DNA from 3 places in the Pseudomonas sp. BN515 genome. Region 1 is predicted to be linked to each of the others. Evidence: predicted binding sites of a transcription regulator. Region 1 holds the regulator's gene; each other region holds the start of a gene.
The links. Region 1 encodes FliA, which starts transcription of late flagellar genes. Its sites were predicted from a motif close to CTAAAGTTTNNNNNNNNNNNGCCGNTAA; they were not measured.
Positions count from the first base shown of each region.

Region 1 (10,665 bases):
GTTCACCACGCGGGTGATGCCACCGGCGAGGTCCACCTGGGGCGGGAAGAGAATCCAGCGAATGATGGCCAGGGCACGCTTGAAGATGCTCATGGGCGTCTGCAGGAATGCCGCGCCCAGGGTGCCGCCCAGGACGATCAGCGCCGCCGGCCCATTGAGCAGGGCCGCGGCGTGGCCGCCTTCGAGGTAATTGCCGCCGATGATGGCGACGAAGGCCAGGATTACCCCGATGAGGCTCAGTACATCCATTACCTGGGTTTCTCCATCACATGCACGCCTCGACCAGGTGGCGACCGATATCGTCCAGGCCATAGACGGCGTCGGCCAGGTTGGCCTTCACCACCGCCATGGGCATGCCGTAGATCACGCAGCTGGCTTCGTCCTGGGCCCAGACCTGGCTGCCGCCCTGCTTCAGCAGACGCGCGCCTTCCCGTCCATCGGCGCCCATGCCGGTCAGCACCACGGCCAGGACCTTGTCATTGTAGGACTTGGCCGCCGAGCCGAAGGTGATGTCCACGCAGGGCTTGTAGTTGAGGCGCTCGTCACCGGGCAGGATGCGGACCAAACCACGGGCGTCGACCATCATCTGCTTGCCACCGGGCGCCAGCAGGGCCAGGCCTGGGCGCAGCACGTCGCCATCCTCGGCTTCCTTGACGGAAATCCGGCAGAGCTTGTCCAGGCGCTCGGCGAAAGCCTTGGTGAAGGCCGCCGGCATGTGCTGGATCAGCACCAGGGGCGCCGGAAAATTGGCCGGTAGTTGGGTAAGCACGCGTTGCAGGGCAACCGGCCCGCCGGTGGAGGTGCCGATGGCGACCAGCCGGTAGGCCTTACGCTTTGGGGCGGCGGAGCTGGCCGGGGCAGCTGGCGCGGCATGGCTCGGCTGTGCCGGGACATGGGCCGGACGCGCCGGGGCGCTGCTGGCCGGAGCCGGACTCGGATGGGCCGAGTGCGCCGGCGCGCTGAAACTGCTGTAGCGGCGGTTGCTGCGCGCGATGCTGTGCACCTTCTCGCAGAGCAGCTGTTTGACCTTCTCAGGGGTGCGCGAGATGTCCTCGAAGTTCTTCGGCAGGAAGTCCACCGCACCGGCATCCAGGGCGTCGAGGGTGACGCGGGCGCCTTCGTGGGTCAGCGAGGAAAACATCAGGACCGGCGTCGGGCAGCGCTGCATGATGTGCCGCACTGCGGTGATGCCGTCCATCATCGGCATCTCGTAGTCCATGGTGATGACATCGGGCTTGAGCGCCAGCGCCTGGTCAATGGCTTCGCGGCCATTGGTGGCAGTGCCCACCACGTGGATATTGGGGTCGGAAGAAAGGATTTCCGAGACACGGCGGCGGAAGAACCCGGAGTCATCCACCACCAGAACCTTGACTGCCATAAGAAAAAAGCTCCTAGCGGGCGGCCAGTCCTGGCCGCCCCAGATCAACCACGGCGTGCGTAATGCTTGAGCATGCTCGGCACGTCGAGGATCAGCGCGATACGGCCATCGCCGGTGATGGTGGCGCCGGACATGCCCGGCGTGCCCTGGAGCATCTTGCCCAGCGGCTTGATCACCACCTCCTCCTGGCCCACCAGTTGGTCGACCACGAAGCCGATGCGCTGGGTGCCCACGGAGAGGATCACCACATGGCCCTCGCCCTGCTCTTCCACCGCGGCGTCACGTACCAGCCAGCGCTTGAGGTAGAACAGCGGCAGTGCCTTGTCGCGGACGATCACCACTTCCTGGCCGTCCACCACGTTGGTGCGGGACAGGTCGAGGTGGAATATCTCGTTGACGTTGACCAGTGGGAAAGCGAAGGCCTGGTTGCCCAGCATCACCATCAGGGTCGGCATGATCGCCAGGGTCAGCGGGACCTTGATGACGATCTTCGAGCCCGAGCCCTTCTGCGAGTACACGTTCACCGTGCCGTTGAGCTGGGAGATCTTGGTCTTCACCACATCCATGCCGACGCCACGGCCGGACACGTCGGAAATCTCGGTCTTGGTCGAGAAGCCCGGGGCGAAGATCAGGTTGTAGCACTCCAGCTCGGTCAGGCGCTCGGCGGCGTCCTTGTCCAGCAGCCCCTTCTCCACCGCCTTGGCACGCAGCACGGCTGCATCCATGCCCTTGCCGTCGTCGGTGATCATCAGGAGGATGTGGTCGCCTTCCTGCTCGGCGGACAGCACCACGCGGCCAGTACGCGGCTTGCCGGCGGCCTCGCGCTCGTCCGGGGATTCGATGCCGTGGTCGACGGCGTTGCGCACCAGGTGCACCAGCGGATCGGCCAGGGCCTCGACCAGGTTCTTGTCGAGGTCCGTGTCCTCGCCCACCAGTTCGAGGTTGATTTCCTTCTTCAGGTTGCGCGCCAGGTCGCGGACCAGGCGCGGGAAGCGACCGAAGACTTTCTTGATCGGCTGCATCCGCGTCTTCATCACGGCGGTCTGCAGGTCGGCGGTGACCACGTCCAGGTTGGACACGGCCTTGGCCATGGATTCATCGCCGCTGTTGGCACCCAGGCGCACCAGGCGGTTACGCACCAGCACCAGCTCGCCGACCATGTTCATGATCTCGTCCAGGCGCGCGGTATCCACCCGTACGGTGGTTTCCGCCTCGCTGGCCACGGCAGGACCGGCCGCGCCGTTACCGGCAGCGGGCGCTGCAGCCTGGCGCGGCGCGGGGGCGGGTTCCGCCTTGGGCGCCGGCTTGGGTGCAGGTGCGGGAGCCGGACGGCTCACAGCAGGCGCAGGGACAGGCTCCTCGCTGGCACCGTTGAACTTGCCCTTGCCATGCAGCTGGTCGAGCAGTGCTTCAAATTCGTCGTCGGTGATGTTTTCGCCACCGGCAGCGGGAATGGCCGGCACGGCGGGAGCTGCGGGCGCAATTGGAGCGCTGGCGGTCGCTTCCACGGCACCGTTGAACTTGCCCTTGCCGTGCAACTGGTCGAGCAGGTCTTCGAACTCGTCATCGGAGATATCGTCACCCGCACCGGCAGTGGCCAGCGCCGAGGCGGACGCGTGGGCGGCGACAACGGCTTCCGGCTCAGCGGCACCGACGAACTTGCCTTTGCCGTGCAGCTGGTCGAGCAGCGCTTCGAATTCGTCGTCGGTGATTTCATCAGTGGCGGCGGCGACCGGTTCGGCGGCCTTGCCAGCACTGTCACCCAGCGCATCGAGCAACTGCTCGAACTCGCTGTCGGTGATATCGGCGGTAGCTTCTACGGGAGCCGGTGCTTCGACGGGCGCAGCGGTCGCCGGAGCGGCAGCTACGGGGGCAGGCTCGGCACCGGCCGGCTCGGCCAGTCGCGACAGGGCTGCCAGCAGCTCCGGAGTGGCGGGCGTCGGTTCACTGCGCTCGCGCACTTCGCTGAACATCTCATTGACCGTGTCCAGGGCCTGCAGCACCACGTCCATCAGTTCAGCATCCACGCGGCGTTCGCCCTTGCGCAGGATGTCGAAGACGTTCTCGGCGATGTGGCAGCACTCCACCAGGGCATTGAGCTGGAGGAAGCCGGCACCACCTTTCACAGTGTGGAAACCACGGAAAATCGCGTTGAGCAGGTCCATGTCGTCCGGGCGGCTTTCCAGCTCGACCAGCTGCTCGGACAGTTGCTCCAAAATCTCGCCGGCCTCTACCAGGAAGTCCTGGAGGATTTCTTCATCGGCGTCGAAGCTCATATGAGCGCTCCCTAAAAGCCAAGGCTGGATAGCAGATCGTCGACGTCGTCCTGTCCGGACACCACGTCTTCACGTATATCGGCATGGATCTGCGGACCTTCACCCCTGGAAGGACTTTTTTGTTGTTCCAGCTCGGCGCGCAGTACGGCATGGTCGTGCTCGATGCCGGCATATCGATCGACCTGGCTGGCCATCATCACCAGCTTGACCAGGTTGCTTTCCACCTCGGTGACCAGTTGGGTCACGCGCTTGATGACCTGACCGGTGAGGTCCTGGTAGTCCTGGGCCAGCAGGATGTCATTCAGCTTGCTCGACAGGGCGTCGGTATCGCGTTGGCTGCGGGCAAGGAACTGCTCGATGCGGCGAGCCAGGTCGCGGAACCCGTCCGCGCCGATTTCCCGGCGCATGAAGCGGCCCCACTCCTCGCCCAGCTGCTGGGCTTCGTCGCTCAGGCCGTTGAGCAGCGGCGCGCTTTCCTCCACCAGGTCCATGGTGCGGTTGGCGGCCTTCTCGGTCATGTGCACCACGTAGGAAAGGCGGTCGGTCGCGTCGGCGATCTGCGACATTTCCTGGGCGTGGGGCAGATGCGGGTCGATCTGGAAGTTGACGATGGCGTTGTGCAGCTCACGGGTGAGCTTGCCGACTTCCTGGTAGAGGCCGCGATCACGGACGTGATTGAGTTCGTGGATGAGTTGCACGGCGTCTGTGAAGTTGCCTTTCTCGAGGCTTTCCACCAGTTCCCGCGCACGGTCTTTCAGGGTCGACTCGAAGTCTCCCAGCAGGTGTTCATTCTGGTCCATGGTGCCCTCGCGGCTGACATCAGCCGTTGACCCGCTCGAAGATCTTCTCGATTTTTTCTTTCAGCACCTGAGCGGTGAAAGGCTTGACCACATAGCCATTCACACCGGCCTGGGCCGCTTCGATGATCTGGTCACGCTTGGCTTCGGCAGTCACCATCAGGACCGGCAGGTGCTTCAGGCGCTCGTCGGCACGCACGGCGCGTAGCAGATCGATGCCGGTCATGCCGGGCATGTTCCAGTCGGTCACGAGGAAATCGAAGTTACCGCTGTGCAGCATCGGCAGGGCCGTGGTGCCGTCATCGGCTTCAGCGGTATTGGTGAAACCCAAGTCGCGCAAGAGGTTCTTGATGATGCGTCTCATCGTCGAGAAATCGTCAACGATGAGGATTTTCATGTTCTTGTCCAAGTCGACCTCCGTACAGTCTCAAACGCCCCTCTTGCCGGGTGCGCCGTTCAAATCTGAAAGCGGTGTGCCGTTCAGCGCGCGCGCCATTCGCTGAGCCGTGCGCGCAAACGTGCCGCGCACTGGCTATGCAACTGGCTGACACGCGATTCGCTGACCCCCAGCACTTCACCGATTTCCTTCAAGTTCAGTTCTTCGTCGTAATACAGCGCCAGCACCAGGCGCTCACGCTCCGGCAGGTTCGCGATGGCATCGGCCAGCGCAGCCTGGAAGCGTTCGTCTTCCAAATCATGGGAAGGTGAAAATTGGGTGACACCGGCGTCCTCGCGCAGACCGCCCTGCTCGCCTTCCTGCAACAGGTCATCGAAGCTGAACAGGCGGCTGCCCAAGGTGTCGCTCAGGATGCCGTAGTAGTCTTCGAGACTCAATCCAAGTTCGGCAGCAACTTCCTGATCTTTAGCGTCGCGTCCTGTTCTTGCCTCGATGGTGCGAATGGCGTCGCTCACCATGCGGGTATTGCGGTGCACCGAACGCGGTGCCCAGTCGCCCTTGCGGACCTCGTCGAGCATGGCTCCGCGAATGCGGATACCGGCGTAGGTTTCGAAGCTGGCGCCCTTGGTGCCGTCGTATTTCTTCGAGGCTTCGAGCAAGCCGATCATCCCGGACTGCATCAGGTCTTCCACCTGTACGCTGGCTGGCAGGCGCGCGAGCAGGTGATAGGCGATGCGCTTGACCAGGGGGGCATAGCGCTCGATCAACTGATGCTGCGAATCCCTTGCCTGAGCCTTGCCGTACATACGCAGTCCAGTGGCGGGTGTCATACAGGGCTTTCCGCAGAGGGCTGCTTGACCAGCCGCTCGACGAAGAACTCCAGGTGGCCCCGCGGATTGGCCGGCAGCGGCCAGCTGTCGACCTTCTGCGCGATGGCCTTGAAGGCCAGCGAGCACTTCGAGCGCGGGAAGGCTTCATAGACCGCGCGTTGCTTCTGCACGGCCTTGCGCACCGACTCGTCGTACGGAACGGCGCCTACGTACTGCAGGGCGACGTCGAGGAAACGGTCGGTGACCTTGGTCAGCTTGGCGAACAGGTTGCGCCCTTCCTGCGGGCTGTGGGCCATGTTGGCCAGCACGCGGAAGCGGCTCATGCCGTAGTCGCGGTTGAGCAGCTTGATCAGCGCGTAGGCGTCGGTGATGGAGGTCGGTTCGTCGCAGACCACCACAATCACTTCCTGCGCCGCACGGACGAAGCTGACCACCGAATCGCCGATACCGGCGGCGGTGTCGATCACCAGCACGTCGAGGTTGTCGCTGATTTCGCTGAATGCCTGGATCAGGCCGGCGTGCTGCATGGGCGAAAGCTGCACCATGCTCTGGGTGCCGGAGGCGGCCGGGACGATGCGGATGCCCCCCGGTCCCTGCAACAGCACGTCGCGCAGGTCGCATTCGCCATTGATCACATCAGCCAGTGTGCGCTTGGCGGTGAGGCCGAGCAGGACGTCGACGTTGGCCAGACCGAGGTCGGCGTCCAACAACATGACGCGGCGGCCGAGATCGGCCAGTGCCAGCGATAGGTTCACCGACACGTTGGTCTTGCCGACGCCACCCTTGCCGCCGGTCACCGCGATCACCTGTACGGGATGCATACTACCCATTTCAAATACCTTGCCTTAGGTCGACTGGGCCATTTGGCTGTCCAGCACCGCCCCTCTGGGCGGCTTACACATTCTTCAACCGGCGCGCCGCGCCGGATTCTGATAAAGCCCGGCGAACAGGTCGGCCATGGCTTCTTCACTCGGGTCTTCCGGAGCCTGAAGGCTGACCGCGCGGCTCACCAGCTGGTGGCTGCGGGGAACCTGCAGATCATCCGGAATTCGCGGGCCGTCGGCCAGATAGGCTACCGGGAGATGCTGGCCGATAGCCAGCCCCAAAACCTCGCCCAGGCTGGCCGCTTCGTCCGCCTTGGTAATGATGCAACCGACCAGGCCGCAACGCTTGTAGCTGTGATAGGCCGCCTTGAGCACCTGGCTCTGGCTGGTAGCCGCCATCACCAGGTAATTCTTCGCGTTTATCGCCCGGCTGGCCAGCGCTTCGAGCTGCATGGTCAGGGCCGGATCGTTGGTTGGCAGACCAGCGGTATCGATCAGCACAACGCGCTTGCGCGTCAGGGGAGCCACGGCCTGGGTCAGGGACTGGCCCGGGTCGACCAGGGTCACCGGCACATTGAGGATACGGCCAAGGGTCTTGATCTGTTCCTGGGCGCCGATGCGGAAACTGTCCATGCTCACCAGGGCGACGTTCTGCGCGCCGTACTTGAGCACGTAGCGGGCAGCCAGCTTGGCCAGGGTGGTGGTCTTGCCCATGCCGGCCGGGCCGACCAGGGCGATCACACCGCCCTCTTCCATCGGCTCGATCTGCGGGGTGCGGATGGCGTGTGCGAGGTGCGCCAGCAACATGCGCCAGGCCTGGCGCGGATCGCTGACCTTGGCCACCTTGTCCAGCAGGGCGCGCGCCAGTTCGGCCGGCAGGCCCATGCGCTGCAGGCGGCGCCAGAGGCTGGCCTGCTGCGGACGGCGGCTCTGCATCTGGCCCCAGGCGATGGAGCCCAGCTGCACTTCGATCAGTTCGCGCAGGCCGCTCAGCTCGAAACGCATTGCGTCCAGGGCAGCCTGGTCCACGCCGGCAGATTTCGGCGCGCTGACCGGCTCCACCGGGCGCGGCACGGCGCGCGGACGCTCGATGGCGGCGGCCAGGGCGGATTCCGGCAGTTCCGGCTCGATGGCGGTCAGCGGCTGGCCGGCGAACAATTGACGGTCCTTGCCGGCATCGGCGATGGCACGGGTCGTCAGTTCGGCCTGGGCCTGGGCGATGCGCGCCTGGGTCTTGCGCAGTTCGGCTTCGAGGGCCGGGTTCGGCTTGCTCGGGGCCGGCGCGGGCAGCGGGTAGTCCAGCGCCGCGGTCAACTCGACACCGCCGGCAACCCGACGATTACCGATGATGGCGGCATCCGCGCCCAGTTCATCACGCACCAACTTCATGGCTTGACGCATATCGGCGGCGAAGAAACGTTTGACCTGCATGGTCCTTGACCTCGGTTAGTTCTGCCCCACAGTCGCGACTATGGTGACCTGCTTGTTGTCCGGTATTTCCTGGTAGGCCAGTACGTGCATGGTTGGCACGGCGAGCCTTGCGAAGCGCGACATCATCGCCCGGATCGGCCCGGCCACCAGCAGGATCGCCTGCTTGCCGAGCATTTCCTGGCGCTGCGCCGCTTCCACCAGGGAACGTTGCAGCTTCTCGGCCATTCCGGGTTCGAGGAGAACGCCATCTTCCGAACCTTGTCCGGCCTTCTGCAGGCTATTCAGCAATATCTGTTCCAACCTGGGTTCCAGAGTGATCACAGGCAGCTCCGGCTCTAGTCCCACAATGCTTTGCACGATTGCACGGGACAGCGAGACACGAGCCGCCGCCACCAGCGCGGCGGGATCTTGACTCTTGGGTGCCACGTTGGCGATGGCTTCGGCGATGGTGCGGATGTCGCGTACCGGCACCTGCTCCTGCAGCAGCGCCTGGAGCACCTTGAGCAGCGTGGACAGCGACACCATGCCGGGCACCAGCTCTTCGGCCAGGCGCGGCGAACTCTTGGCGAGGTTCTGCATCAGTTGCTGCACTTCTTCGTGACCCAGCAGCTCATGGGCGTGCTTGTGCAGTACCTGGTTGAGGTGGGTAGCGACCACGGTGCTGGCATCCACCACTGTGTAACCGAGGGACTGCGCCTGGTCACGCTGGCTGGCGTCGATCCACACCGCTTCCAGGCCGAACGCCGGATCCTTGGCGGCGACGCCGTTGAGGGTGCCAAACACCTGGCCGGGGTTGATCGCCAGTTCGCGGTCCGGGTAGACCTCCGCCTCGGCCACGCTGACACCCATCAACGTCAGCCGGTAGGCGTTGGGCAGCAGGTCGAGGTTGTCGCGGATATGCACCGAGGGCATCAGGAAGCCCATCTCCTGGGACAGCTTCTTGCGCACGCCCTTGATCCGCGCCAGCAACTGGCCTCCCTGGTTGCGGTCCACCAGCGGAATCAGCCGGTATCCCACTTCCAGGCCGACGAGGTCTACCGGGGTCACATCGTCCCAGCCCAGCTCCTTGGTTTCCTGGGCGCGCTGGGCCGGCAGCAGTTCCTGCTGACGCTGCTCCTCCTGCACCGCCTGCTCCTTGACCTGCTTCTGCCGATGCCAGATCCAGTAGGCACCACCGGCGGCCACGAGGCCCAGGCCGATAAAGGAAACATGCGGCATGCCCGGCACCAGGCCCATGGCGATGAGGATGGTCGCGGATACCGCCAGCGCCTTGGGCGAGGCGAACATCTGGCGGTTGACCTGCTGGCCCATGTCTTCGGAGGAAGACACACGGGTCACCATGATGGCGGCCGCGGTGGACAGCAGCAGGGACGGGATCTGCGCTACCAGGCCGTCACCGATGGTCAGCAGCGAGTAGATACGACCGGCGTCGCCGAAGCTCAGGCCGTGCTGCAGCATGCCGATGGCCATGCCACCGAGCAGGTTGATGAAGAGGATCAGCAGACCGGCGATGGCGTCGCCACGAACGAATTTGCTGGCACCGTCCATGGAGCCGTAGAAGTCGGCCTCCTGGGAGACCTCGGAGCGGCGCTTCTTGGCTTCGGCCTGATCGATCAGACCGGCGTTGAGGTCGGCGTCGATCGCCATCTGCTTGCCGGGCATGGCGTCCAGGGTGAAACGCGCGCTCACCTCGGAGATACGGCCCGCACCCTTGGTGACCACCACGAAGTTGATGATCATCAGGATCGCGAAGACCACTGCACCGACCACATAGTTACCGCCCACTACCACGTCGCCGAAGGCCTGGATCACCTTGCCCGCGGCGTCATGGCCGTCCTGGCCGTGGAGCAGCACCACACGGGTGGAGGCGACGTTCAGCGCCAGGCGCAGCAGGGTGGCGACCAGCAGGATGGTCGGGAAGACGGCGAAGTCCAGCGGGCGCATGGCGTACACGCACACCAGCAGGACGACGATGGACAGGGCGATGTTGAAGGTGAAGAAGACGTCCAGCAGGAACGGCGGCACCGGCAGGGTCATCATGCCCAGCATCACCAGCACCAGCAGCGGCACCCCGAGGTTGCCGCGACCGATGCCCAGCAGGTTGTTGCGGACATTGCCGATCAGTTGCGTACGATCCACTGCTACTCCCCTACCCCTTTCACGGAGCCCCGCTCCGCTCATCCAATCTTTTGACGCGTCGATGCGTCCTGATCCCCCTTGTGCAAGAAGCTTTCCAACTTCGTTAAGGGGTTGATTCAGATGAGAGAATTCGTAATTGGGGAAATTGTGGGAGCGAATTTATTCGCGAATGAATTCGCTCCCACAACAAAAGCGCGGCTTGGCCGTCAGGCCATCACTCGTCGCGCCGCAAATCCGGCGGAATCGGCAGGTCGTTCAGCGGCGCCGGGCGTTTGCCACGGCCGGCGCGGAACTGCTTGAGCTGGTAGACGTAGGCCAGCACCTGGGCCACGGCCAGGTAGAGGCCGGCGGGGATTTCCTGGTCCAGTTCGGTGGAGTAGTACACCGCCCGCGCCAGCGCCGGGGACTCCATAACCGTCACCTTGTTGTCCTGGGCGATCTCGCGGATCTTCAACGCGGTGAAGTCGTTACCCTTGGCCAGCAGCACCGGCGCACCGCCCTTCTCGGCGTCGTACTTCAGCGCCACGGCGAAGTGGGTCGGGTTGGTGATGACCACATCGGCCTGGGGCACGGCGGCCATCATGCGGCGCTCG
Region 1 is NZ_SSOH01000024.1:37,542-48,206, forward strand. Features, by position in the region: gene E8E91_RS06265 (flagellar motor protein) at 1-249, opposite strand, end outside; gene E8E91_RS06270 (chemotaxis response regulator protein-glutamate methylesterase) at 266-1,378, opposite strand; gene E8E91_RS06275 (chemotaxis protein CheA) at 1,423-3,654, opposite strand; gene E8E91_RS06280 (protein phosphatase CheZ) at 3,666-4,454, opposite strand; gene E8E91_RS06285 (chemotaxis response regulator CheY) at 4,474-4,848, opposite strand; gene fliA (RNA polymerase sigma factor FliA) at 4,932-5,678, opposite strand; gene fleN (flagellar synthesis regulator FleN) at 5,675-6,508, opposite strand; gene flhF (flagellar biosynthesis protein FlhF) at 6,584-7,933, opposite strand; gene flhA (flagellar biosynthesis protein FlhA) at 7,949-10,072, opposite strand; gene flhB (flagellar biosynthesis protein FlhB) at 10,287-10,665, opposite strand, start outside.

Region 2 (10,665 bases), on a different contig from region 1:
TCCGGTACTTCCAGCGCGTAGAGCAGCGAGCCTGCCGAGGGCGTCGGCGTCCAGTGGTGGTCGCTGTGGGCCGGCAGGGCGATGTTGCTCAGCTCCCCGTCTTCGGTATTGGCCACCTTGACGATGTCCGGCGCCTTGCCATCGTTGCCCGAGGACAGCACCAGGTAATCCGAATGGGGCTGGAACACCGAACCGAACCAGGAGGTGAAGCGCAGGTACTGCGCGTCATCCAGTTCCTGGTTCTTGAAGATCAGGATGTGGTGGTCGCGCAGGGCCTGCTTGAGGGCCAGGATCTGCGCCGGAGTCAGATCACGCCGGCCATCCAGACCATGGATTTCGGCTCCCAGGGGTGCGGCCAGGGGTTCGATGCGCAGCCCGTCGAGGGGCTGGCGCAGGGCAGTGACTGTGCTGCTCATGAGGTTCTCCCGTATCAGTCCGTTGGTGGTTCAGAAGTCGTAGCGCAGGGTCACGCCGGCGGTGCGCGGCTGGCCCACCGAGGCGGTATAGGCGCCGTTGCTGAAGGCGAAGGCGGTCAGGTAGTAGTCCTTGTCGAAGGCGTTGCGCACCCAGAGCGAGGTGTCCAGCAGGCCGTCACCGAGGTCGGCGCGGACGCCGGCGGCGAAGTTCGCCAGGCCGTAGCCATCGATCTTCGAAAGCTCGGAGTTGTCCAGCGTGCCTGCGGCCTCGGAGCGGTAGGAGTAGCTGGCGTTGACGTAGGGGCGCAGGCCGCTGCCGGTCTGCCAGCTGTATTCGCCGTTGACGTTGCCGATCCAGCGCGAGGCGCCCACCACCCGTTCACCGGTCAGGTCGCACTTGGCGGTGGGGGTCACGGTGTTGATCTCGCCGGGGCACGGCGCGTCCTTGAAGCTCAGGTAGGTGACGTCGTTGAACGATCCGTTGAAGTTCAGGGTCAGGCCGCGCAACGGTCGCCAGGTGGACTCGAACTCGACGCCACGGGAGCGCACGCTGCCGGCGTTGGCCAGCACCGACACGGGGGTCAGCGATGCCGCGGTGGTGGTCAGGGTCGTCGCCTGGTAGCCGTGGATGCCGGTCCAGTAGATGTTCGCGTTGAGCAGCAGGCGGCCATCGTCGAGGGTGCTCTTGAAGCCCAGCTCAGCGTCGTTGGCGCGCTCGGGGCCGACGATCAGCGAGTCGCTGCCCAGCCCCGCCACCGGCGCCACCAGGTTCACGCCGCCGGACTTCTCGCCGTGGGCCAGGCTGGCGTAACCGAGCAGTCCGTCGCTGATCTTGTAGCTGAGGCTCAGCAGCCCGGACGGCGCGGCGTTGTGCAGGCCGAAGTCACCAGTATCCAGCGCTCCCAGCTGCGCCTGCCGTGCAGCCGCCAGCGGCCCGGTCAGGGGCGCGCCGCCCACCGGGGCGAAGCGGTGCAGGCGCGCCTGCTTCTCTTCGTAGGTGCCGCGCAGGCCGACGGTGAAGTCCAGGCGGTCGGTGATGTGCCAGTTGCCCTGGCCGAACAGGGCGAAGCTGTCGGTCTCGATCTTGCCGTTGGTCTGGGTGGAGACGTTGTTCAGGAGGTTGCGGTTCACCCCGGTGAGGTACAGGTCGGCGAAGGGGCCGTACTGGGTGCGCGTGTTGTTGCCGAGGTTCTGGTTGAACAGGTAGGCGCCCACCACGTAGTCGAAGGCGCCGCCGGTGGGCGAGGCCAGGCGGAATTCCTGGGAGAACTGCCGGTCGTGAACTTCGACCCCGCTGTCGATGATCGCCGAGACATCGGTGAGGTCGGCATCGTTGTGCGGTACGAAGTGCCAGTAGCGGTAGCCGCTGATGGAGGTGAAGGTGTAGCCGCTGTCCAGGTTCCAGTTGGCCTCGATTGACGAGCCGCCCTGCCAGACATTCACCGACTGCACGGAGTCGATGTTCACCTCACGCTTCTTCACATCGAGCTGCGGGTTGGCGCCGATCAGCGCGGCACGCTGGCGGAAGCGGTCCGACACGCCATACAGGGCCCACACGCCGTTGGTGGAGTCCTCCTGGTTGTAGTCGGTGATCCAGCGCAAGCTGAAGTCTTCGTTCGGCTCGAACAGCAACTGCCCGCGCGCGCCCTCGCGCTCACCGCCGACGAAGGTGCGACCGTCGTGCTGGTTGTCGATGTAGCCATCCTCACGGGTGCGGTAGAACGACAGGCGCCCGGCGACAGACTCGGTCAGCGCCCCGGACACCGTGCCCTTGCCCTGGAAGTAGCCGCGCTCGCCACCGGAGAGCTGCAGGTTCCGCTCCGGGGTGAAGGTGGGCTTGCGGGTGCTGATGTTAATCACGCCCGCCGTGGTGTTCTTGCCGAACAGCGTGCCCTGGGGGCCGCGCAGCAGTTCCAGTTGCTCCACGTCGAGCAGGTCGAACACCGCCATGCCCGGACGGCCGAGGTAGATGTTGTCCAGGTAGATGCCGGCGCTGCCTTCCAGGCCGTCACTGGCCGGGTTGTTGCCGATGCCGCGCACCGCGACGCTGGACTGGCGCGCATGGATGTAGGCGACGTTGACGCTGGGCAGCACCTGCTGCAGGTCCTGCACCTTGTAGACCTTCTGCGCCTCGAGGCTGTCGCCACTCAGGGTGGTGATGGGGGTCGGCACTTCCTGCACGTCTTCCTCACGACGGCGGGCGGTGACGGTGACTTTCTCCAGCGCCGTGTCCTCCTTGGCGGCGGGCTTGGAGGCAGCGTCCTCGGCATGGGCTGGCGCGACCAGGCCGCCCAGGGCGAGCAACAGGGTCAGGGCGTATTCGGGAGTAGTCAGGCGTTGCAGGGCCAGGGGCCTGGCGACGCGGGCAAGTCGACGGTACGGCATGGACGATGTTCCTGTGCAAAGGCCCGGGCAAAAGGGGGCCGCATCGCGCGTTCGGCGCGACGGTGAATGGGGCTGGCGGTTACGGGAATCCGGCGTGGCGCGCGGTCAGCGACAGCGGCGCTCGGGATGGCGCGGGACGGGCATTGCGGCGGTTCTGCTCATGGGCTCCCCCCTGGGTGCAAGGTCATATCTTTATTCCGTTTAAATCTAATTTGATTTTTTAAAAGTCAATTACGGAATAAGAGCCTGCATTTAAAACCAGGCCCCGGACCGGGACAAATGCCTTGTTCCTATATTTTCAATGCCGGGAGTGCATTGGATGGAGGGGGCCGCTGCGCGGCCTTTGGCGAATGGGCGAGGCACCAAGTCGATCGATAGGTAGGGCGGATGACGCTCTTTTCATCCACCACCACGGTGCGGCGTTGGACGCCAACGGTGGAAATGAAGAGCGATTTCCACCCTACGGGGCCGCTGCGCGGCCCTTGGCGAGCTGGTCCGCGAAGCGAGTCGGCGCCTGCATGCGGCGGATCAGGTGCGGAAGACGCCCAAGCCGGACTTCAGGGCCCGTGCGGTATCGCCAAGTTCGGCGGCGGAACGGTTGATGGCGTCCACATCCTGGCGGGTGTGCTCGAAGGCATCGCGCATGCCGCCCAGGCGGCCGGACATGTCGGCCACGGCGTGCTGGATTTCCTCGCTGCTGGCCAGGGCCTGGTCCACGTTACCGCTCACCTGCCCCATCTGCCGCACCAGGCCGTCGAGGGCTTCCAGCGCTTCGTCGGCGTCGCCGGCCAGGGCCCGCGAACGTTCCGCCGTGCTGCCCATGCGCTGGGCGATCTGGCGGATGGCCTGGGTGACCTGGTCGATCACGCTGTGGGCATCGGCGAGCACGCTCTGGGTCTGGCCGGCCAGCTTGCGCACCTCGTCGGCCACCACGGCGAAGCCACGCCCCGCCTCACCGGCCCGGGCTGCCTCGATGGCGGCGTTGAGGGCCAGCAGGTTGGTCTGTTCGGAAATGCCCGCGATCATCTGCAGCACCTTGCCGATCTGTTCGGCCTCACGACTCAGGCCGTCCAGGTCGGACGCCAGTTCGACGTTGGCCGAGGTGCTGCCGTGCACATCGCCGATCAGCCGTTGCAGTTCCTGGTGAGCGCGGCTCAGTTCACCGCTGGCACGCTCCAGGTTGTCCCGCACGGCGCCGGCCAGGTTGGAAGAATGCCCCGCTGCCTGGCGGATGGACTGGCCGTGCTGGTCCACGTCGGCCAACTGCCGGGCCGCCTGCTGGATCTGTCGGGTGATGTCGTCGGCACGGAGCAGGAAGGTGTCGGCCAGTTGCTGGTTGCTGTCGGCCATGCCCGACGCGCCGGACAGGGTCTGGCGCAGGTCCTGCAGCAGGCCGGACAGGCGCGAGCCCATCTGCCCCAGTTCGTCGCCGCTGAGTACCGTCAGCGGCCGGGACAGGTCGCGGCTGTCGGCGATGTGGTTGAGCTGGCCGGTGAGCCGGCGGATGGCGTGCACCAGCATCCGCGTGGCCAGCCAGGACAGCAGCAGGCCGATGGCCAGTGTCACGGCGCCGATCAGCAGGAGGCTCTTCAGGCTGTCGGTGATGGCCTGGTTCAGGCTGTCGAGGGTGACGTCGACGCCCACCACGAAGGGCTGGCCGCTGGCGGTGCGCAATGGCAGGAAGATGGAACGGAAGGTGCCGTAGCTGTCGGTGTATTCATCGAACTGCGCCTTGCCGCTGCGGGCCGCCGCGATCACCGCCGGGCTGGCGTCCGCGTAGTGCTCCAGGTGCTTGGCGTAGTTGTCCCCGGCGATGTCCGAGGCGCTGGCACCGTCGGAGAGGTAGAACACCTGGCCGGCGCTATCCACCATCATGGTGTAGGCGAATTTGAGGTCCACCTCGGCGGCGTACTCGCCCAGGTTGCTCACCTGCGCCAGGTACTCGCCGTCCTTCAGTCCTTCCGCGCTGCGGGCACGGTCCAGGTAATCACTCCCCAGCAGTCGCGGCACCGCATGGGCTGCGGCACGCAGGCGGTTGTCCATCTGCGCGCGGATGTCGATGGATTTGACGTATTGGGCGTAGCTGATGAAGGTCCCGATGCTGATCAGGTTCACCAGGGTGAAGGCCAGCAGGATCTTGGTCTGCAGACTGACATTGCGCAGCAGCATGAAGGGGATTCCGTTCGAGGTATGGGTACAGCCGCAGTTCTCGGCGGCTCCCTCTTGTGTCGGGAATCCCGGAGAGAACTTTAGGGGGGTCGGCCTGCTCCTGGCCGGGAGAAATGGGTGACGTCCATGTCGCTTGATTTCATTCTGCCATCAGACATTTCGACAACGCCACATCTAAAAACGGTTCTCGTTCACCCCCGGTGGGAATGCCGGAAGGCTTCCGCGTCATCCAGGGTGGTGTCGAACAGCGGATCGTCAGGGTCACGCTCCAGTTCCAGGTCGACGCAATCGGGGTCGATCAGCCAGCGCGGGAAGTCGTCCTGGACTTTCTTCTCGTTACCGGACACACCGCTTCTTCGCTCGCTACTCATGCTGCACCTCGTGAAAGGTCAGGGCTCATGAATATTGGAGCCGCAGCTGTACCGCTTCGTTCAGCCTTTCTTCCCGCAGTTGCCGGACGGCCATTTGCGCGCGTCCCTGGCGCCGATGCCGATCAGCATCTGCGCCTGGACCTCGCTGATCACCGCGTCGCCATCCACGCAGTGGATCACCGGTGCGTCGAGGGCTTCGTCGGTGCCGACGACCACCTGGTTAATAGGCAGTTCGACCAACTGGCTGTTGAGCAGCAGGCTGCACAGGCCACGGTCCAGGTCGATGCTCACGATCATGACGGCTCCCTCGCATTGACGGATGCATATCCCGGTAGAAGCGCAGGAACGACCAAAGTTCAGGGGTATTGATTGCGTGGGGTGGACGGCGCCTTCTCGTCGACCAGATGGAGCCCGGCTGGGCCTCGCTGGTGGATGAAAAAAGCGTCATTCACCCTACGTACTTCCAGGCTTCCGCGCTGGCCGGCCCCCCCTCACCCCCGGCCCCTCTCCCGCAGGCGGGCGAGGGGTGACTCACGCCGGCAACTCCGCGTTCCGCCGGACGCACCAACCTGTAGGGGCGAATTCATTCGCCAAGCAGGACGCAGTCCTGCCACACACCACCAAAAACAAAGGCGCCAGCCCTTTGCGGAGCTGGCGCCTGGAATAAGAAATCGGGGCCGGTGTGAGGGTACCGAACCCCGGTGGACGATGCAGCGATGCGAGCAGGATCGCAGCCCGGCCACAAGGATCTCCTCCTCCCGTGCAGGCGAGAGGGAGTGCTAGGGAACTCTGGCGCCCAGGGCGCCGTGCCTGGAGGTGGATCAGTGACGGCGATCCGGCCTCACCAGGCCCAGTTTTTCGATTCGGTAGCGCAGCATGTCCCGCGTCACGCCCAGCAGGCGGGCGGACTTGGTGACGTTCCAATCGGTCTTGTCGAGCATCCGGATGACGATGTTCCGCTCGACCTCAGGCTCGGCGCCCTGGCCGTTGCCATTGCCGTGGGTGCGGTAGTGGCCGGAAGGCTCGTCCACCAGGGTCGGGCAGATGTGCAGTTGCGCGGCGGTCACCAGTTGGCCCTGGGCCAGCAGCACGGTCTGTTCCAGCATGTTGCGCAGCTCGCGCACGTTGCCCGGCCAGCTGTAGCTCTGCAGCAGGTGCTCGGCCTCGGCGGAGAACTGCAGCCCCGGCTTGCCATAGCGCTTGCCGTGCTGTTTGAGGAAATGCCGGGCCAGCAGCAGGATGTCGTCGCCGCGCGCATACAGCCGTGGCACGCGGATGGAGATGATGCGCAGGCGGAAGAACAGGTCCCGGCGGAATTTCCCCTGCTGCACCATCTGTTCGAGGTTGCAGTTGGTGGCGCTGATGATGCGCAGGTTGACCTTGCGCTCCTTCACCGAGCCGATGCGGCGGATGGTGCGGTCTTCCAGCAGCTTGAGCAGCTTGGCCTGGAGCACCAGGTCCATCTCGCCCACCTCGTCGAGGAACAGGGTGCCGCCGTCGGCGGCTTCCACCAGGCCCAGGCGGCGATCCTTGGCATCGGTGAAGGCGCCCTTCTCGTGACCGAACAGTTCGGCCTCCAACAGGTGCGCGGGAATCGAGGCGCAGTTGAACTCGACGAAGGGCCCCTTGCCCCGCACGCCGTCGAAGTGCAGTGCACGGGCGATCAGTTCCTTGCCGGTGCCGGTCTCGCCTTCGATCAGTACCGCCGGCAGCTCGGCGTCGACCATGCGGCTTTCGGCATCCAGCAACTGGCGCACCATGGATTTGACTTCCAGCATCGCCGGCGAATCGCCGATCAGCGCCGCCAGCCCGGCGTCCTGCGCCGCGCGGCTGTGGTAGAAGTCCAGCTTGTGCTCCAGGCGCTGCGCCTCCAGGGCCTTTTCCAGAAGCAGCTTGAGCTCGGCCAGGGCCACCGGCTTGGTCAGGTAGTGGAAGGCGCCGGCCTTCATCGCCTGCACCGCGTCCTCGATGTTGCCGTAGCCGGTCATCATGATCGGCTTGATCTGCGGCGCACGGGCGCTCACCTCGCGGATCAGCTCATGGCCGCTCATGCCCGGCAGGGAGTTGTCGGTGAGCAGCACGTCGGGCACCTGGTCCTGCAACAACTCCAGCGCCTCTTCGGCCGAGTGACACACCAGGGCCTCGAAGTTCTTGCGTTCGAGGTAGGTCTGGATATTCCCGGCCAGCAGCTCGTCGTCTTCGACAATCAGTACGCTGTGCTCCATTACCTGCGCCCCCCAGCGACCTTGAAGTTCAGGCAGATGCGGGTGCCTTCGCGCTCGCGGCTGGTCAGGCTGACCTTGCCGCCAAAGCGTTCCATGATTCGCTTGACCATCACCAGCCCGACGCCGAGGCCGCCCTGCATGGTGGTGTAGTAGGGCTTGAAGGCCATGGTTTCCTGCTTGCGCGTCATACCCTGGCCGGTATCGGTGATGGCCAGCAGCAGGCGCGTGCCGGAGCCGTCGGGCTTGACCTCGATGCGCAGCAGGCCACCGTTGGGCATGGCTTCGATGGCGTTGGCGAACAGGCTGTTGAGCACCTGCGCCAGCAGCACCCGGTGGCTGACCACCGCCGGCGCCGACTCGGCGTGGAACTCCACCCGCACGCCGGAGTGACGAATCTGCTGGTCGAAACCATGCAGTGCCTCGTTGATCACCGCCACCGGCTCCACCACCTCGATATCTCCAGACAGCGGCCGCGCCGAGATCAGCAGCTCGCGCACCCACTTCGACATGCGGTCCACCTGGCTGATGATGTCGGCGATGTTCTTCCGCACTGGCGGGGCAACCAGTTCCTGGGCGAGTTCCGCGCTGGAACGGATCGACGCCAGCGGATTGCGCAGACTGTGGGCCACGGCGGAAGACATCTCGCCGAGGGCGACGAAGGTCTCGTTGGCGATCAACTGGCTCTGCTGCTGGGCCAGCAGCCCCTGGGCACGGCGCACGATCCAGAACAGGCCGCAGTAGATCAGCCCACCGCCAATGGCAGTGGCCAGCCAGATCAGCACGAAGCCGCGCTGGATGCGCTGCACCAGGTCGCGGGGCTCCTTGTAGATCTCCACCACCGACGCCACGTTGCCCTGCTCATCCAGCAGCGGAATGTAGTTCTCGATGAACAGGGTGCGCGGGGCGCGAAGGAATTTCTGCTCACTGCGCCCGCTGGTGACCTCGTCGTAACTGGTGGCCACCTGCTGCGGCGAGGAGAAGGCTTGCTCCAGGTCCTCGTTGCCGCTCATGTCCCTCCCCACCAGCGCCGGGTTGGTGGACCAGACGATCACCCGGTCGGCGCCGTAGATATTGGCCAGCAGGGCATCGGGCAGCATCGCGATGTGGTCGAGGAATTCATTGCGCGCCCGCTGCCGCGCTTCCAGCATGCTCTGCGGGTGGTGGCCGTCCTGGCGGGCGTCCAGCAACTCGCCCATGGTCATGCTCACCGGCAGCGCCACGTGGCGGATTTCGGCCGAAGCGATGGACTGGATGAACTGCGAGCTGAGCATCGCGTCGCGTTCGATGCTCTCGGTCACCACGAAGCGCGTCGAGATGATCCCAAGGCCGATGGCCACACTGGCGATCACCACCAGGCTGACCAGCGAGAACCAACGCAACAGGTTGAATTGCGGCGGCGGGGAATCGCCGGTCTTGCCGATTGCGTACCTATCCCAGATCACTGACAGAGCGCTCATGGAAGCCTTCCTATGCGTTGCGTGATGGGTTCGTCCCGTCGTGCCAACCGGGGGGCCTTGGACGCTTGTGCCTGTGCATAAACCAGGCCTGTTTTTCCCAGGCACCGTGCAAGCCTCCTAGCACGCGGCTTCCCCGGTTTCCCCCGGGCTTTCCCCACTCCCCCACCACCCCCAAATTCACCCAGTTCTGGGGGGACTCCCCCACCTCGGCGGCAGTGTCGGCGACTTTTTACGCCACAACCGGAAGCCTTGAGCAGCGCGGCCTGGAGAGGCGATTTCGAAACACTGGCACGCTCGCTGCGGAGGGCCGGGCAGCCAGCCTGTGGCACGGCGAATCCGCAGCAAGGCGCCCACATTGCAAGAGGGAAAGCTCATGCAACGCACACTCCCCAAGACCACCACCTCGATCCTTCTCATCGTCGCGGCGGACCAGGCACCCGCCGCCCTGTAGGCCGTGGATCCCGGCCCCTACAACCCCGACATCGGTTCCTTCGCCGCCTGGTACCAGGACACCCACGGCCGCACCCTCGACCTCTGCCTGTCGAAGGCGGTGAGCTCCCGCGCCGTCGGCCCCCCCTACGGCGTGGACGTCTGCGAAAGCAGGGCACCGCCGAGGTAAAGGGATGCCCCCTGGGCACCAAGGGATTTGGGGGTTGCACTGTTCGAAGGGTTAGTCCGGTTCATCTTGGCTGACCTCGGTATCAGGTGCACGGATGCCAAAGAGGGCAGGACTGTCCGGGCAATGCCTGTGCCACCACAGGAAAGCCAATGAGTTCAGATGGTTATGCACAAGACCGGGGGAGCGGGATGGTGGGGTGTGGGAGTGTTGGGCGAAGCGTGAAGGGCGGCCCGGTTGTTCCCATTGGCAGGCCTTCGGCCTGCTTGGCGACTGAAGTCGCCCCCACAGAAAAACCGGGTCCTCAATCCTTGGCCCGGATGCAATCGATGTGGGGCGATTTCAATCGCTATGGGCAGTGCAACTGCCCTTCTCCTCAGACGATTTCATTGGCAGAAAACGCCCCCCGCATCTGGGGAATATCCCACTAGCGGGGTCGTTTCGCGTCGGCCTGGAGACGTTGGTAGTGCTCCAGGACGCTGGGCACATAACGCTGGGTTTCAGGGTAGGGAGGAATGGCGCTGCCATAGGCGAGGACTGCCCCGGGGCCCGCGTTATAGGCGGCCAGGGCCAGGGAAACGTCGTTGTCGAACATCCTCATCATGCGTTTGAGGTAGCGCGCGCCACCGCGGATATTGGCGGTCGGGTCGAACACGTCGTGCACGCCCAGATCCTTTGCGGTGTCGGGCATGAGCTGCATCAGGCCGGCCGCACCCTTGGGCGAAAGGGCGAAGGGATCGTAGTTGGATTCGGTGGTGATCACGGCATGCAGCAGCTCCACCGGCAGGTCGTACTCGAAAGCCGCCTGGGCAACGATAAGGGCGTAGCGCGGAGCCTTTCTCGGAGCCCTGCGCGGGAGCTTGCGTGTTGGATGGATGAGGTTCGGAGCCCTGACCAGCACCGGTCTCTCCCGGGCCACGCGCACCAGATTCCGGTCCGTTCGGTGGATGTTGGTGAGGAAGATGCTGCCGTTGGCAGAGACCACCTGATAGATGTCGGCGTGGGCTTCGAATGTGGTGGTCGCAA
Region 2 is NZ_SSOH01000082.1:15,102-25,766, forward strand. Features, by position in the region: gene E8E91_RS23000 (TauD/TfdA family dioxygenase) at 1-416, opposite strand, end outside; gene E8E91_RS23005 (TonB-dependent receptor) at 447-2,801, opposite strand; gene E8E91_RS23010 (methyl-accepting chemotaxis protein) at 3,330-4,970, opposite strand; gene E8E91_RS23015 (hypothetical protein) at 5,162-5,341, opposite strand; gene E8E91_RS23020 (DUF3203 family protein) at 5,402-5,638, opposite strand; gene E8E91_RS23025 (sigma-54 dependent transcriptional regulator) at 6,163-7,566, opposite strand; gene E8E91_RS23030 (ATP-binding protein) at 7,566-9,023, opposite strand; partial or broken gene E8E91_RS23035 (hypothetical protein) at 9,397-9,585, shown strand; gene E8E91_RS23040 (lytic transglycosylase domain-containing protein) at 10,067-10,665, opposite strand, start outside.
Region 2: the regulator FliA is predicted to act here: its motif matches at 5,027-5,054, upstream of E8E91_RS23010 (methyl-accepting chemotaxis protein).

Region 3 (10,665 bases), on a different contig from region 1:
GCCGCAGAGGCCAATGCCGCCGCCGAGGACGAAGCCGTGCACGGCGATGATCACCGGCTTGGGATTGCGGTGGACGGCCTTGAAGCTGTCGTAATTGCCCTTGTTGACGGCGACGATCAGGTTACCGTCGGCGGCCAGTTCCTTGATGTCCACACCGGCGCAGAAACCCCGCCCCTCGGCACGGATGACAATGACGCGGACCTCGGGCGATTCACCCAGGCGTTCCAGCTCGGCGGCGATGGCTGCCCAGCCCTTGCTGTCGAAGGCGTTCACCGGCGGATGGTCGAAGACCATCTCGGCGATGCCGTTGTCGATGCTCACGTGAAATGGATTACTCATCCGGCTCCCCCTCGATTATTCGTTTGTTCGCTCGTAGGGTGCGCCGTGCGCACCACTATTCCCGGTGCGCACGGCGCACCCTACGCATGCCCCGCAAGGCGGCACAGCTCGGCGAGTCGCTGCTCGGCCTGCTGCACGATGGATTCGATGAGTTCGGCGCAGCCCGGCAGGCTGTCGATGGCGGCGGCGACCTGTCCGGCGGGCAGCACGCCCTCGGCCGGAAGGCCGTCGACCATGGCCTTCTGGATCACCATGGGCGCGTTGGCGGCCATCAGTGTCTGGGCAGCGGTCAGGCCATCTGCGCCGCTGAGCTTCAGGGCGCTGCCGAGCAACTGGCCGATGCTGGCGCCACTGTGGCGGCGGTAGGCCAGGGCACTGCGCAGGGCCAGCAGCAGGCGCTTGAGGCCGCCGGAGCGCTCCAGGCTGTCGAGCAATTCGTTGCGGATCATCCGTTGCGGCATGCCGTCGATGGCGCGGCTGACGATGATGGCGGCCGGATCGCGCACCTTCAGGTAGCGCTCCAGGGTGGCCTTCGGCACCGGGCTGTCGGCGCTCATCAAGAAGCGCGTGCCCATGGCGATGCCGTCGGCGCCGAGGGCCAGGGCGGATACCAGGCCGCGTCCGTCCTTGAAGCCGCCAGCGGCGACCACCGGAACATCGACGGCATCCACAACCTGGCCGAGCAGGATCGAGGTGGGTACTGAGCCAGTGTGGCCACCGCCCTCCCCGCCCTGCACGGTCACGGCGTCAGCGCCCATTTCCACAGCCTTCATCGCGTGCTTGAGTGCGCCCACGGTAGGTATACAGACCACGCCGGCATCCTTCAGCCGGGCGACCATCGCCTTGCCCGGCGAGCGGCTGTAGCTCACCGCACGCACGCCGTGCTTGAGCACCAGCTCGACGATCTCGCCGGCGTTGGCCTGGTACATGTGGAAGTTGACGCCGAAGGGCTGGTCGGTCAGCCGCTTGGTCTCGAGGATGGCGGCTTCCATGTGTTGCGGTTCGATGGTGGCCCCGGCGAGGAAGCCGAAGCCGCCGGCATTGCCGGTGGCCGCCACCAGTCTCGGGTCGGCCACCCAGCCCATGGCGGTCTGGATGATCGGATAGCGGCAGCCCAGCAGGCGAGTCAGGCGGGTGTCGAGGGAGATCGCCATCACGCCTCCGAGGGGTTGCGCTGGGACTGAGCCATGGCGCGGGCGTCGTAGCCACCCAGCTTGTCGCCACTGATCAGTTCGTTGTGCACGTGGGCGAAGTGGTGCAGGCCGAACACCATGTCCATGGTGGCGCGCTTGCCCATCAGGTCTTCTGCGTTGTTCACCGCCTGCTTGGTGAGCTGCAGGCCCATGCGCGGCATCTGCGCGATGCGCCGCGCCACGTCCAGGGTCACGTCTTCCAGCACGTCGCGGGGCACCACCTTGTTGACCATGCCCATCTGATAGGCACGCTCGGCGCCCATGCGCTCGCCGAGGAAGAGGAATTCCTTGGCGATGCGCGGATTAAGTTCGTGCACATGGGCGAAGTACTCGACACCGGGAATGCCCATGCGCACCACCGGATCGGAGAAGTAGGCGTCTTCCGAGGCGATGATCAGGTCGCAGACCCAGGCCAGCATCAGCCCGCCGGCGATGCAGGCGCCCTGCACCATGGCGATGGTCGGCTTGGGCATGTCACGCCAGCGCCGGCACATGCCGAGGTAGACCTCCTGTTCGCGGGCGTAGAGAAACTCGCCGCCCGGCTTGTTCACGTGGTCGTACCAGAGGCTGGTGCGCTCGAAGCTCTGGTTGACATCGCGACCTGGCGTACCGATGTCGTGGCCGGCGGAGAAATGCTTGCCGGCGCCACGCAGGACGATGACCTTGACGTTGTCGTCGTCGCAGGCGCGCTTGAAGGCGGCGTCCAGGGCGTAGGTCATGCGCGAGTTCTGCGCGTTGTGGTACTCGGGGCGGTACATGGTGACCAGGGCCAGCGGGCCCTGCACCTCGTACTGCACCACCTCTGCTTCTGCGGCCTGTTCGTGGCTCATGTGTGCGGCTCCGCCTTAGTGGGTCATGGCCTGGGCGCGCACGCCCGGCGGATTGTCCTTGAGCTGGCTGGCGCGCAGGTTGTGCGGGTCCAGTTGCTGGATGAGGATCAGTTGTTCGAGGGTCGGCGCGGCGGTGGTCGGGATCTCGTCCGGCACATACAGCGGGAAGCCGGTGGCGGCCTGCACTTCGTCCGCCGTGACGCCCGGATGCAGCGAGCGGATGCGCATCTGCCGGTCGGGGCCCTGGAAGTCGAGCACGCAGAGATCGGTGACGATCAGGCGCAGGTCGATTTCGTCGAGCGACCAGCCACGGGCGAGGCGCTCGGGGTTGTAGCCAACCGAGGCCACCACATCCACTTCACCGTCCACGAACACCCGTTTGTTGTGGCCGGGCACCATGAAGGAGTTGGCGTGGCTGATGGAGTTGCCGGGGAAGCCGCGCACCCCGAGCATCTGCGACTTCGGTTTGGCGTGGTCGCCGATGCAGGAAATGTTGGCCTGGCCGAAGCGGTCGATCTGCACCGGGCCCACCAGGGCGTGGCGCTTGCCGCTCCAGACGTTGTCGAAAATGCGCGAGAAGCCCATCCAGCTGTCGAACTTGGGCTGGTAGCCGCCGCGCGGGCCGATCGGCACCGGCTCGGCGACCATGAAGGCTTCGGAGTCGGTCATCATCAGTTTGGCGTTGCTGTTGAGCATCGCCAGCGACGCGGCCAGGCGCTGCAACACGCCGATGCCGGTGGCGAGCACCTCACCGTCGTCCGCGAACGCTTCGGAAGCGGCGCAGATCATCAGTTCGGCGAGGCTGTAGGGTTGATTGGTGGCAGTCATCTCAGCGTCCTCAGAAAACCGGGAGCGGCAGTTGGCGAATCGCGTCCAGGCCGCCTACACGGGCCAGGTATTCCGCTTCCCCGCAGTTGACGTAGCGTTCCATGTAGGCCTGCCAGCCATCCGGCTCGGCGGCCGATGCGTTGTAGGCCTTGAAGTGGGCGGTATCGAAGCCGTAGAGCGGCGCGCAGGACGACGGATGGGCGCCGCCTGCCAGGTGCACCACGGCACTGGTGCAGTTGCGCTCCCAGAACACCTGGCGGGCGCGGGACGGGTCCTCGTGGAACCAGGCGCTGTCCACCAGCTCGTCGCAACTCACGTAGGCCTTCTCGGCGGCACGCACGAAGAGGTCGTCCATGTAGTGATCCGGGCCGGCGATCTGGCAGACGCCACGGGCATCGGCGCGGTCGACGTGGATCAGCGCGGCATCCAGCTTCAGCGCCGGCATGGCGACCCAGTCGCGGCTGTCGTCGTAGGGCGAGCTGACCAGCTTCAGTTCCGGGTTGATGCGCAGTACATCGGTACCCAGACCCACGGCGGTGGGAATGAAGGGCACGCCCATGGCGGCGGCCTTGAGGCCAAGCAGCAGCATGCCTTCGTCGATTTCCATCACCTCCACCGCGCCTTCCTGGCGGGCTTTGCGGAAGTAGGGTTCCAGCGGAATGAAGTCCAGCGAGACGAAGGCGTAGATCAGCTTCTTCACCTTGCCGGCGGCACAGAGCATGCCGATGTCGGCGCCGCCGTAAGCGACCACGGTGAGGTCCTTGAGGTCGGAGCGGAGGATCTCGCGAACGAGAGCCATGGGCTTGCGCCGCGGGCCCCATCCACCAATGCCGATAGTCATGCCGTCGCGTAGTTGGCCGACCACGTCGGCGGCGGTCATGCGTTTGTCCATGGGCGGCTCCTTATTGACGGCCGACGCTGAAGTCGTGGCCCCAGTGGCTGACCACGGTGCTCTCGAAGGGTGTGTGGCGTTCCCAGTCCATGACCTTGCCGCCGCAGCCGTACTCCAGGTCGAAGCCGCCCGGGGTCTGCATGTAGAAGCTGGTCATGTCGTCGTTGGTGTGGCGACCGAGGGTGGCGGACAGCTTCACGCCGCTGGCGTGCATGCGGTCCAGGGCGCGGCCCACGTCGTCCAACTCGCCTACTTCCACCATGAGGTGCACGCAGCCCGAAGGGATCGGGCACTCGAACAGCGCCAGGGAGTGATGGCGGCCGTTGTTGCAGTGGAGGAAGTGGATGCGTTTTTCCGGTTCGGCCGGATCGGGGGTGAAGCGCACTTTCATCAGGTCGGACAGGCCGAAGCCCATGACGCGCTCGTAGAAGTCCAGGCAGCGGTCGAAAGACGGAGCCGGCAGTACCGCGTGGCCCATGCCCAGGTCGCTGGTGACGAAGCCGCTGACGCCAGCCGGGGAAACGAAGGGGGCGAAGTTCTGCTGCGGTCCCCAGAAGAGTTCGTGGCGGTTGCCATCCGGGTCGGCGAAGCGCGCCAGCTCCTGCACCTTGCGGCCGGACGCGTCGGCTGCGCTGGCGCGCTGGACCTCGACGTCGGCCTGCTGCAGTTCGGCTATGGCCTGTTCGAAAGCGGCCTTGCCGGCGACTTCCCAGCCACAGGCGCCGTAGCCGTCACGGTCGGCACGCTCCACCAGGATGCGATAGGGGCGCTCGTCCATCTTCAGGTAGAGCCGCTCGTCCGCAACGGCATCCACCATCATGCCAAGCACCCCGGCGGCGTACTCGCGCCAGCGGTTCAGGTCGGTCGAGGCTACGGTGACGTACCCCAGGCCACGGATATCCATGCGGTTCTCCTCATTGTCGTTATCGCCGCGCACGCCAGGCGCGGGGCTCTATGGGGAGGGATTAAATCGGTGGCCCGGGGAGCGGGCATCGTCCGTTGGGACTAGCGCGAAAGGCGCGTGGGACGGGGCTTCGGCTATATCTGCGTTAGCTGTTGCCACAGATCGGCCATCGGTCCAGGGGCCTTGTAGGAGCTAGCTTGCTAGCGAAACGGCGCCATTCGCTGGCAAGCCAGCTCCTACGTGCAATCCAGCCCCTTGCAACACTTAATGCGGACACAGCAAATGAATTCGCAAAAGCAGACAGCCTTGGAATCCAGCGGAAAAATCTGGTGGAAATTTCCCACTGCAGAATGAGCCATTGGCGCAGTAACTTAGCCGACGGATCACTCTCGAGGGACGGCGATGGACTCACTCACCCAGGCAGTGCTCGGCGCCACCATCCAGGGCGCGCTGCTCGGCCGCTGGCAGGGGCGCAAGGCGCTGCTCTACGGCGCCGTGCTCGGCACGCTCCCCGACCTGGACGTAGTGATCCGCTACACCGATGCCGTGGCGGCGATGACCTACCACCGGGGCTTCAGCCATTCGATCTTCGTGCTCAGCGCCCTGGCGGCGTTGCTCACCCCTCTGGTGCGACGATGGCGGCCAAATCCCGGCTATTCCACGCGGCGGCTCTTCCTCACCCTCTGGCTGGTGCTGGTGACCCACCCGCTGCTGGATTGCTTCACCAGCTATGGCACCCAGTTGTTCTGGCCACTGATGACGCCGCCCATCGCCTGGTCGAGCATCTTCATCATCGACCCGCTCTACACCCTGCCCCTGCTGGCGGCGGTGATTGGCGGCGTGCTGTTCGGCCTGCGTGACCGCACGCCACGGCTGCCAGTGGCGGCGCTGGCGCTGTCCAGCCTCTACCTGCTCTCGACCCTCGGCGGCAAGTTCATGGCCGAGCAGCACGTGCAGGAGGTGCTGGAACGGGACGGCATTCGCCCGCAGGCGATGTTCAGCACACCGACACCGTTCAACACCCTGCTCTGGCGGGTGATCGTGCTCGATGGCGAGGACTACCACGAAGCCCTGGTGAGCTGGTTCGACCACGAACCGCCACGGCTGGAACGCATCCCTCGGGGCACCGAACTGGCGCGGCGCCTGCGGGATTCGCCGCAACACCTGCGGCTGGCCTGGTTCACCCACGGCATCCTGCGCTACGACCAGATCGACCAGGTGCTGGTGGTCACCGACCTGCGCCTGGGCATGACCGGTTTCCATCCCTTCCGCTTCATCCTCGCCGAACGCCGGGACGGCAGCTGGCAGCCGGTGACGGAAGCTCGCCGCTGGCATACCGACCGTGGGGACCTGGAGCGGCTCAAGGTGCTCTGGCAACGGATCTGGCATGAGGATCAGGCGGTTCCGCTTTCCACCTGGGCGGGGCTGCTGCAGCGTTAGAAAACTGGCGAATCCGCCCTGCCCTCATGACGCCGAACCTGCGGCCGATAAAGTCTCTGGCGGCACCTGCGGCTGGACTACCCTTGCCAGCATCGGACTTCACCAGCGGGGACGGGACATGAAAATAAGACAGAAAATGGTCGCCTCCGGAGCGATCAGCGTGCTCGCCGCAGCCCTGCTGGGTGGCATCGGATACTGGGGACAGACCGAACTGGCCGGGGCGCTGGCGGAGAACCAACTGAGTGTCAGCGCCCTGCGCAATCACCTGGAGGGCGACATGATGCACGACGCCCTGCGCGCCGACGTGCTGGCGGCGCTGGTGGTGCAGCCGGGCGACCAGGCCGGGGCCGACCAGGTACGCAGTGACCTGCGCGACCACAGCGAATGGTTCCGCCGCACTCTGGGCGAGAACGCCAAACTGCCGCTGACGGCGGATATCCACAGCGCCATCGCCGAGTCCCAGCCGGCCCTGGAGGCATACATCGGCGATGCCGAGCGCATCGTCAATCTCGCCTTGCGCGATCCGCAGGCGGCGCGTGGCGAGCTGCCGGCCTTCGAGCGCAGCTTCGGCGAGCTGGAAGAGAAGAACGAGGCGCTGAGCGGCAAGATCGAAGCCCACGCGGCGAAGACCCGTAGCGATGGCGAGGCAGCCGTGAGCAGCGCCGCCGCCTGGCTGGTGGGCGGCATCCTGCTGGTGATCGGCCTGCTCTGCCTGGTGACCAGCCAGCTGATGCGCGCGGTCCTGCGCCCGCTGGAGAAAACCGTCGGCGTGGCCCGCGCCATCGCCCAGGGCAACCTGCTCACCCAGGTCAGCATCGACAGCGACGACGAAGCCGGCCAGTTGCAGCGGGCCCTGGCCGATATGCAGGGCAACCTGCGGCAGATGATTGCCACCATCCGCAGTGAGAGCGAGGAACTGCGCGGTACCGCCCACCGCCTCAGCGAAACCTCGCAGAGCATCGTCGACGGCGCCAGCGAGCAATCCGACAGCGCCACCAGCATGGCCGCGGCCATGGAGCAGATGATCGCCAACATCGGCCAGATTGCCGAACATGCGCGCAATGCGCAGAGCATTTCCGCCCAGTCCGAGGACCTGGCCGGCAGCGGCGGCACGGTGATACTCGGCGTGGTGGACGGCATGAACCGCATCGCCGACGCGGTGAACCAGTCGTCCAGCACCATCACGGCGCTGGGCCAATCGTCAGAGGAAATCCACTCCATCATCCAGGTGATCAAAGGCATCGCCGAACAGACCAACCTGCTGGCGCTGAACGCCGCCATCGAGGCCGCCCGCGCCGGGGAAGCCGGGCGCGGCTTCGCGGTGGTGGCGGACGAAGTGCGCAACCTGGCGGCACGCACCGCGCAGTCGACCCAGGAGATCACCGGGATGATCCAGCGCATCCGCGAGTCCACCCAGCAGGCGGTGGACAGCATGCAGACGGGCGTGGAGCGGGTGCAGGACGGCGTTGGCCTGGCGCGGCAGGCGGGTGAGTCGATCAGCGAGATCCGCAGCGGCGCCCACCGTGCGGCGGAAGTGGTGGAGGAGATTTCCCACACCATTGGCGAGCAGTCCAGGGCCAGCAGCGAAGTGGCCCAGCGGGTGGAGCTGATCGCCCAGATGTCGCGGAGCAACAGCCAGGCCATGCGCGACCTCGCCAACGCCGCCGAAAGCCTGGACGCCGTGGCCAGTGCGATGCAGTCGTCGGTGGCGCGGTTTCAGATTTGAGTCTGGCGACCACTACCCTCATCCGAACGCGGCCCGCCCCAGCCCCTCTCCCAGAGGGCGAGGGGTGACTCGCGCCTGCGAGGCACAAGTCATCCTGAGGCCCACATGGGCCTGAAACGGGGCAGATGCGGTGGGGCGGGGACTGCGCCCCGTCAGGAGGCCGAGCGGAATCGTTGCAGAGGGGGACGAGCGGCATGGATGCCGCGAGAGGCGTGTGGGGCCATGGATGGCCCCTCTCGCCGTGCCCCCGGCGCAACGATGGAGCAAGGGGACCCGGCGAAGCCGGGCCGAATGCAGGGGCAAGACCGTTGCTTCCTTTGGGTCGACTGCCAAAGGGAGTCGCCCGGCAAGGCGAAACGGAAGCCTGACGCCCACTCGTACATGAACCGAGCAAACGAACCTCAAGCCCCCGGCACCGAATCGCCCATCCAGCGTGAAGATCCAAAAGAAAACCCCGGCACATGGCCGGGGTTCTTGTTCGTACAGCGGAATATCAACCCGCTTCGTAGCCTGCAACCTTGCTGGCCTGGGCCTTGCTGCCAAGCTTCAGACGGTAGCAACCCCACATCACCAGCAGCCATACCGGGATGGCGTACACCGATACCTGGATGCCCGGGATCATCAGCATGATGCCGAGGATGAACAGCACGAAGGCCAGGCACAGGTAGTTGCTCATCGGGTACCAGAGGGCGCGGAAGCCGGTGCGAACACCGTCCTTGTCCATCTGCTGGCGGAACTTCAGGTGGGAGTAGCTGATCATCGCCCAGTTGATCACCAGGGCAGCTACCACCAGGGACATCAGCAGCTCCAGCGCATTCTGCGGGACCACGTAGTTGATCACCACGGCGAGGAAGGTCACGGCCGCCGACACCAGCAGCGAACGTACCGGTACACCGCGCTTGTCCACCTTGGCCAGGGCGCGCGGGGCATCACCCTGCTCGGCCAGGCCCAGCAGCATGCGGCCGTTGCAGTAGGTACCGCTGTTGTAGACCGATACCGCAGCAGTCAGCACCACGAAGTTCAGCAGGTGGGCGGCGGTGTCGCTGCCGATCAGCGCGAAGATCTTCACGAAGGGGCTGCCGCTGTAGGCATCGCCCGCGCCGTTGATGGAAGCCAGCAGCGCGTCCCAGGGGCTCAGGGAGAGCAGCACGACCAGGGCGCCGACATAGAAGATCAGGATGCGGTAGATGACCTGGTTGATGGCCTTCGGGATCACCTGCTTCGGTTTGTCGGCCTCGGCAGCGGTGAAGCCGAGCATTTCCAGGCCGCCGAAGGAGAACATGATGAAGGCCATGGCCATCACCAGCCCGCTGACGCCGTTGGGGAAGAAGCCGCCATGGGCCCAGAGGTTGGCGACCGTTGCCTGCTCGCCGCCGCTACCGCTGAACAGCATCCAGCAACCGAGGACGATCATGCCGACGATGGCAACCACCTTGATCATGGCGAACCAGAACTCGGCCTCGCCGAAGAGTTTCACGTTGGCCAGGTTGATGGCGTTGACCACCAGGAAGAAGACGGCAGCAGTGGCCCAGGTGGGGACGTCCGGCCACCAGTAGTGGATGTACTTGCCCACAGCGGTGAGTTCGGACATGCCGACCAGGATGTAGAGCACCCAGCAGTTCCAGCCGGAGAGGAAGCCGGCGAAACCGCCCCAGTATTTGTGTGCGAAGTGGCTGAAGGAGCCGGCGACGGGCTCTTCGACGATCATTTCGCCCAGCTGGCGCATGATCAGGAAGGCGATGAAGCCGCAGATGGCGTAGCCGAGAATCATCGAAGGACCGGCGGACTTGAGCACGCCGGCGGAACCGAGGAAGAGACCGGTGCCGATGGCGCCGCCGAGGGCGATCAGCTGGATGTGGCGATTCTTCAGGCCGCGTTTCAGCTCGCCCGAGTGTTGCATCTCACTCATTGCGTCACCTTTTGTTGTTGTCGTGACGGGATTTCACCCGCCGGGCTTGTGGTCCGGCGGAAGTTTGCAAGGCGGGTAAACCTTATTGCGCGTCTGGCTGTACCTCCGGAGCAGCATTCCTGAATGCTTCGAGGGCTTCGCAGCGCGCAGCGATATCGAGGATGCGCGGATAGGCCGACAGGTCACAGTCGAAGCGTCGTGCGTTGTAGATCTGGGGAACCAGGCAGGCTTCCAGGTAGCCGGGGCGGCTGCCCAGGGAGAGCTTGCCGCCGAAGGCTTCCAGGCCCTTTTCCACAGCGGCGAGACCTACGTCCACCCAGTGGCGGTACCAGGCATCCTTGGCCTCGTCGGCGACGCCCAGTTCAGCCTTGAGGTACTGCAGCACCCGCAGGTTGTTCAGCGGATGTACATCGCAGGCGATGTGCATGGCCAGCGAGCGCACCAGGGCGCGCTGGGCGGGGTCGGCCGGCAGCAGGGCCGGTACGGGGAAGACTTCTTCGAGGTATTCGAGGATGGCCAGGGACTGGGCGATACGGATTTCGCCACCGGCATTGCCGGCATCCAGCAGCAGCGGCACCAGGCCCTGGGGGTTGAGTTCGCGATA
Region 3 is NZ_SSOH01000021.1:70,253-80,917, forward strand. Features, by position in the region: gene E8E91_RS05720 (enoyl-CoA hydratase family protein) at 1-339, opposite strand, end outside; gene E8E91_RS05725 (nitronate monooxygenase) at 420-1,493, opposite strand; gene E8E91_RS05730 (enoyl-CoA hydratase) at 1,493-2,362, opposite strand; gene E8E91_RS05735 (ketoacid CoA transferase) at 2,378-3,190, opposite strand; gene E8E91_RS05740 (CoA-transferase) at 3,201-4,082, opposite strand; gene E8E91_RS05745 (VOC family protein) at 4,093-4,986, opposite strand; gene E8E91_RS05750 (metal-dependent hydrolase) at 5,389-6,426, shown strand; gene E8E91_RS05755 (methyl-accepting chemotaxis protein) at 6,545-8,152, shown strand; gene E8E91_RS05760 (amino acid permease) at 8,646-10,061, opposite strand; gene maiA (maleylacetoacetate isomerase) at 10,144-10,665, opposite strand, start outside.
Region 3: the regulator FliA is predicted to act here: its motif matches at 6,450-6,477, upstream of E8E91_RS05755 (methyl-accepting chemotaxis protein).